DNA from 3 places in the Pectobacterium versatile genome. Region 1 is predicted to be linked to each of the others. Evidence: predicted binding sites of a transcription regulator. Region 1 holds the regulator's gene; each other region holds the start of a gene.
The links. The regulator PhoB, encoded in region 1, activates phosphate uptake and scavenging genes when phosphate is short. The targets are predictions, from matches to a motif close to CTGTCATAAAACTGNCNNAT.
Positions count from the first base shown of each region.

Region 2: pitA (inorganic phosphate transporter PitA) is a predicted target of PhoB. The motif match lies at 1,090-1,109, and genes of this name have one in related genera.
Region 3: glpT (glycerol-3-phosphate transporter) is a predicted target of PhoB. The motif match lies at 1,002-1,021, and genes of this name have one in related genera.

Region 1 is NZ_CP034276.1:1,309,578-1,311,782, reverse strand. It holds gene phoR (phosphate regulon sensor histidine kinase PhoR) at 1-843, opposite strand, end outside; gene phoB (phosphate response regulator transcription factor PhoB) at 871-1,560, opposite strand; gene sbcD (exonuclease subunit SbcD) at 1,855-2,205, shown strand, end outside.
Region 2 is NZ_CP034276.1:59,355-61,559, forward strand. It holds gene EIP93_RS00260 (BaiN/RdsA family NAD(P)/FAD-dependent oxidoreductase) at 1-903, opposite strand, end outside; gene pitA (inorganic phosphate transporter PitA) at 1,181-2,205, shown strand, end outside.
Region 3 is NZ_CP034276.1:4,587,424-4,589,628, reverse strand. It holds gene glpT (glycerol-3-phosphate transporter) at 1-903, opposite strand, end outside; gene glpA (anaerobic glycerol-3-phosphate dehydrogenase subunit A) at 1,218-2,205, shown strand, end outside.

The DNA.
Region 1 (2,205 bases):
TGGAATATCGACTTTTTCATTCAGATCAATTGCCGTCGCCGCCTCAATACGGGACAAGGTCAGCAACTGTTTGACCAGCCCATCCATGCGCCGGGTCTGCTCCTGCATGGTGTTCAGCGCCTTCCCTCGCAGGGCCGCATCCAGCGTTTCTTCCTGCATCATTTCCAGATAGCCCTGCAACACCGTCAGCGGCGTACGCAGTTCATGGCTCACGTTGGCAAAAAAGTTACGTCTGGCGCCTTCAAGCTGGTGCATTTGCGTAATATCACGCACCACCATCAGTAGCTGCCCTTCGGAATAGGGCATGACGCGGAATTCAACATGGTGAGAATTATTCAACTGTAGCGTGAGAGGACGGCTAAAATCCTGTCCTTTCATGTAATTCGTGAATTCGGGATAGCGTAATAAGTTGAGGATATTCTGACCGTTATCCTCCGGCCAGCGGAAACTCAGCAGGTGCTGCGCCAGATGATTACACCAGAAGATCGTTCCTTCTTCGGTAGTGATCACCACGGCATCAGGCAAGGATTCGGCACCGCTGCGAAACCGTTTGATCAGGAGCGCCAGCTCACGGCGTCGACGTCGGTTACGCAACTGCATCTGATAGAGCCCGTAGAACAGCGGTTCCCAGCTCCAGCGGCCGGGCGGTGGCGTCATGCTGCGGTCAACCCACAGCCAATAAGAGAGTTTTAGCTGGTTATAAAAATTCCAGCACAGTAGGCCTAATACCGCGACCAGCAGAAACCAGGGCAGATAGCCAAAAATCAGCCCCAGCAGTAAAGCGGGCAAACAAAAAAAAGCCAGCTCCAATGCCAGCCTTTTCCAGGATAAACGTTCTAGCACGTTAATATTTCTCCGGTTACGATCACCTCAGTAACGCGTTGAAAAACGGTAGCCCGTTCCCCGAACGGTTTGCACCATTTTGTCATGTCCGCTGGTTTCCAGCGCTTTACGCAGGCGACGAATATGGACGTCGACAGTACGATCTTCAACATAAACGTTAGTGCCCCAAACGTGATTCAGCAACTGTTCCCGGCTATAAACACGTTCAGGATGCGTCATAAAGAAATGCAGCAGTTTAAATTCCGTCGGCCCCATGTCCAACGCGTGCTCTTCGGTCGTCACGCGGTGAGAGGAAGGGTCGAGGCTCAGGCCACGCATTTCAATCACTTCTTCCACCGCCATCGGTGAAATTCGGCGCATCACGGCTTTGATACGCGCCACCAATTCTTTGGGTGAAAACGGTTTGGTAATGTAATCATCCGCCCCCACTTCAAGCCCGCGCACGCGGTCTTCTTCTTCGCCACGCGCGGTCAACATCATCACCGGGATATCACGCGTCAGCGCCTCGCGCTTCATATGCTTAATGAATTGCAGGCCTGACCCGCCTGGCAGCATCCAGTCCAATAACACCAGTTCCGGGAATGGCTCCGACAGTTGCGTCACCGCGCTGTCATAGTCTTCAGCTTCAACGGGTTGATAACCATTTTGTTCCAGTACAAAGCAGACCATTTCACGAATTGGTGCTTCATCTTCCACGACTAATATGCGTTTTGCCATTGTTAATCCTGTCGTTAATCATCGTCGCTGTTAGCAGGCGGAGGCATTATGCGTCAGTTTTATGACAGATTTATGAAAAACGCACGGACCGCTCTGCACGATTGTTACAGCGCGTACATCCGATTTTTCGAGCCGCTTTCCAAACTCCTGATTCCACCGCGACAGCCACCGTCCCTGCTATATATAATCATGGCATTACGATGACAAAGCACCATGGCGACGACACACCCTTTCACATAATAAATAATGACAACGTCATCCACCGCCACGCGGCATGAATATCGAGAGAACACGATGCGCATTATCCACACCGCCGATTGGCATTTAGGGCAATATTTTTATACCAAAAGCCGCGCTGCTGAACATCAGGCTTTTCTGCACTGGCTTATCGCTCAGGTGGAACAACATCAGGTCGATGCTATTATAGTCGCAGGCGATATTTTTGATAACGGCTCGCCCCCCAGCTACGCGCGGGAAATGTATTATAGCTTCGTGGTAGAACTACAGCGCACGGGCTGCCAGCTCGTTATTCTCGGCGGCAACCACGATTCTGTCGCGATGCTAAACGAATCCCGCGAGCTGCTGGCCTGCCTGAACACGCAAGTGATTGCCTGCGCCAGCGACGATCCCGCCCAGCAAGTGCTC
Region 2 (2,205 bases), 1.3 Mb from region 1:
TTGCCCTAACGCTTGCAGGCATTCAACCAGACGTTTAGGCAACCACTGTGCCAGCGTGTTTTTCAGGCTTTGGTTCGGGTGAGCGGTGCGCTCGTCATTAATGAGCTGGGTGAGATTGCGGTCGGGCAGTAGATTGATGGTGACGAATTCACCGGCCTGCCAGTAGCTGGAAATCTGCAAAATAGCGGGGCCAGAGAGTCCGCGGTGCGTAAACAGGATGTTTTCACGGAACGTCACGCCGTTTTCTGCGGTGACAACGGTAGGCACGGAGACGCCGGAGAGCGTTTGCAACTGTTCGAGCAGCGGTTTGTGCAGCGTAAAGGGCACCAGCGCAGCACGAGTTGGGAGTACGTTGATACCGAACTGTGCGGCGAGCTGGTAACCGAACGGCGTCGCGCCCAGGCCGGGCATCGACAGACCGCCGCAGGCAACGACTAACGATGCGCTCTGGAATGCTGTGCCGTTGCTTAGCTGGACGGTGAACCGATCGTCTGATTTATCCACAGAGGTCACTTCACTGCGCAGACGGAGGGTGACGTTCGCCCGCTCACATTCTGTTACCAGCATGTCCACGATTTGCTGCGCGGAATCATCGCAGAATAACTGGCCGAGCGTTTTCTCGTGATAAGCGATGCGGTGGCTGTTGACCAGACTGATGAAATCCCACTGGGTATAACGCGCCAGTGCCGATTTACAAAAGTGAGGATTGTGAGACAGATAGGCCGCTGGCTCTGCATACATATTGGTAAAGTTGCAGCGTCCGCCGCCGGACATCAATATTTTCCGGCCAGCTTTCTTGCCGTTATCGAGCAGTAGAACACGCAGTCCGCGTTGTCCTGCCTGTGCCGCGCAAAACATGCCTGCTGCACCGGCACCGATGATGACAGCGTCAAACTGTTCCACAATGCATTTCTCCGATGAGTGATTTTATCTTCTTGGATTGCCACAGGCCGAAAGCCGTAGGGCGGCAAATTGTAGTGTTGGTTTTTGTTCGACACCAGCGTAACAATTTGCATATTTTAGTAAAAATATATAATTATTTGATTTTTATTGATTAAGTGGTTCATCCACCGATCGTCGTCACATATTAAGTCAAAAAAATGTCATATTTCGCTTTTCCCGACCCCTGCTTGTCGCCGATAATGCGCCGCGTTCATGACCACTAAATGGCCTAACGTTTATGCTACATTTATTTGCCGGTTTGGATTACTACACCGGCCTGATGTTGATACTGGCTTTGTTGTTTGTACTAATGTATGAAGCCATTAACGGTTTTCACGATACTGCGAATGCCGTTGCCACTGTTATTTATACCCGAGCCATGCGCGCCGAGTTTGCCGTTGTTATGGCGGGTGTCTTTAATTTCTTTGGTGTGTTGCTGGGCGGCCTGAGCGTGGCCTATGCAATTGTTCACCTCCTCCCCACGGATTTATTGCTGAACGTGAGTTCGGCGCACGGTCTGGCCATGGTCTTTTCCATGCTACTGGCTGCCATTATCTGGAACCTGGGTACCTGGTACTTCGGTATTCCTGCCTCTAGTTCTCACACGCTGATCGGCTCCATTATCGGTATTGGTTTGACCAACGCGCTGTTGACGGATACTTCCGTCGTGGATGCGTTGAACGTGCCGAAAATGATCAGCATTTTCCTGTCTCTGCTGCTCTCGCCGATTGTGGGGATGGTGGTGGCAGGCCTGCTGGTGCTGGTGTTGCGTCGGTTCTGGAACGACAGTAAAAAACGCAAGCGCGTGCATCTGACGCCTGTCGATCGCGAAAAGCAGGACGGCAAACGTAAGCCGCCGTTCTGGACGCGTACCGCGCTGATTTTATCGGCGATTGGTGTGAGCTTCTCTCACGGTGCAAACGACGGTCAGAAAGGTATCGGCTTGATTATGCTGGTGCTGATTGGCGTCGCGCCAGCCGGGTTTATTGTCAACATGAACGCGTCTGGCTATGACATTAGCCGTACCCGTGATGCCGTTGTCAATTTGCAGGAATACTACAAGCAGCACGGCGACGCGTTGGCGCACGTTATCGACCTGTCTCCGCCAGTGATTTCTACGCCAGAAAGCACGATTCCTGGCAACGGTCAGAAAGAGTTCCACTGTGACAGCTCACGCGTGATGATTGCGATTGACCGTACACAGGGCCTGCTGAATAACCTGAAAAGTTACGATCAGTTGAACCCTGACGATCGCAGCAGAGT
Region 3 (2,205 bases), 1.7 Mb from region 1:
TGCATATTCGTAGAAGAAATAGGCCCAGGAAGACTTATCCAGTGCGAAGTGTTTAACTTCCTTCAGGTAGGTCGGTGACCAGTCGAGGATACCGTAACGCAGCAGGTAAACGAAGACGTTGGCGATCGCGATGTACCACAGCAGTTTGTTGGGGAAAACGTACTGCATGAAGATCTGCTTAGCCGTCAGTTCTTCTTCCGCTTTTTCATTGTAATCAACCGGATAATCGTTTTTGTACTCTTCAATCGGTGGCAGACCACAGGATTGCGGCGTGTCACGCATCAGTGCAAAAGCGATCATGGCAATCAAAATGGCGGCGAAGGCCGGCATATAGAGTGCAGCTTTCCAGTCGTTGAACCAGGCCATACCCAGCAGGAACAGCAGAGGAGGAATACCACCGCCGACGTTGTGAGCACAGTTCCATACGGACACGATGCCACCACGTTCTTTCTGCGACCACCAGTGAACCATCGTACGTCCGCACGGCGGCCAACCCATACCCTGGAACCACCCGCACAGGAACAGCAGGACGAACATAATCGCAATGCTGGACGTTGCCCACGGCACGAAGCCCATGAACAGCATGACTGCACCTGACAGAATCAGACCCGCAGGCAGGAACACGCGCGGGTTAGAGCGGTCGGATATCGACCCCATGATGAATTTGGAAAAACCGTAGGCAATAGAGATACCCGATAGCGCAAAACCGAGGTCACCGCGTGAGAAGCCCTGGTCAATCAGATAAGGCATGGCGAGTGCGAAGTTTTTACGCACCAGATAGTAGGCGGCGTAGCCAAAAAAGATCCCCATGAAAATCTGCCAGCGCAGGCGGCGATAGAGCGGATCAACGTGTTCTTGCGACACGCGCGGCTGGTGGGCTGCGGGCCTAAAAATACTCAGCATAGATATCTCCAATGCGAAAAAAAACGATAGCTTTTTTGTTCTATTACGAACGTTATTGTAAGGGGATAGCGTGCAAATGAGTGTGATTCATGACGCTAATGTTACACTTTTATGAAACTGTGACGATTTTTGCGCTCATGTTAACAGAATAGGAAAATTCCACAGTGTGGTTTTAGTGACCTAAATCACACTTATTGTTTTTAAATCCCACTTTATTTTCGTTTAGTGTTCGCTTTTGCTCTTTATCAAACATTAACCCTTCTTTCTGTGTCCCAATAGCAACATGTATACCCTCCGCCTGAAGTGAGAGCAGAATGAAAAACATGGGGAACTGGCGTGAAACTGACGTGGTTGTCATCGGCGGTGGTGCGACGGGTGCGGGTACAGCACGAGACTGTGCTCTGCGCGGACTGCGCTGCCTGCTGCTTGAACGTTATGACATTGCAACCGGGGCGACCGGGCGTAATCACGGCTTATTACACAGCGGCGCCCGCTATGCGGTAACCGATGGCGAGTCTGCCCGCGAATGTATTGAAGAAAACCAGATTCTCCGGCGGATTGCTCGCCACTGTATTGAGCCTACCGACGGTCTGTTTATCACCTTGCCCGAAGACGATCTCGGCTGGCAGGCGCAGTTTATTACCGCCTGCCAGCAGGCTGGGATTCACGCTCAGGCGTTGGATCCGCAGGAAGCGCTACGGCTGGAACCGGCGGCAAACCCGGCGCTGATTGGCGCGGTGCGTGTGCCGGATGGCTCCGTCGATCCCTTTCGCCTGACGGCGGCCAACATGATTGATGCCTGCGAACACGGCGCGGAAGTGCTGACCTATCATGAGGTCATCGGGCTGATTCGTCAGGGCGACCGTATTACCGGTGTGCGCGTTTTCGACCATAAAAAAGGTGTAGAAACAGAAATCTATGCACAGGTGGTGGTCAATGCGGGCGGTATTTGGGGGCAACACATTGCGGAATATGCCGATCTGCGCGTGCGCATGTTCCCGGCAAAAGGCGCGCTACTGATTCTTGGACACCGCATCAACAACATGGTGATCAACCGCTGCCGTAAGCCGGCGGATGCCGACATTTTGGTGCCGGGCGATACCATTTCGCTGATTGGCACCACCTCGACCCACATCGATTACGATCAAATCGACAACATGCTGGTGACGCCTGCCGAGGTGGAAACGCTGATGCGGGAAGGCTCAATGCTGGCACCGACGTTGGCGAGTACGCGCATTCTACGCGCCTATGCGGGCGTCCGACCGTTGGTTGCCAGCGATAGCGACCCCAGCGGACGTAGCG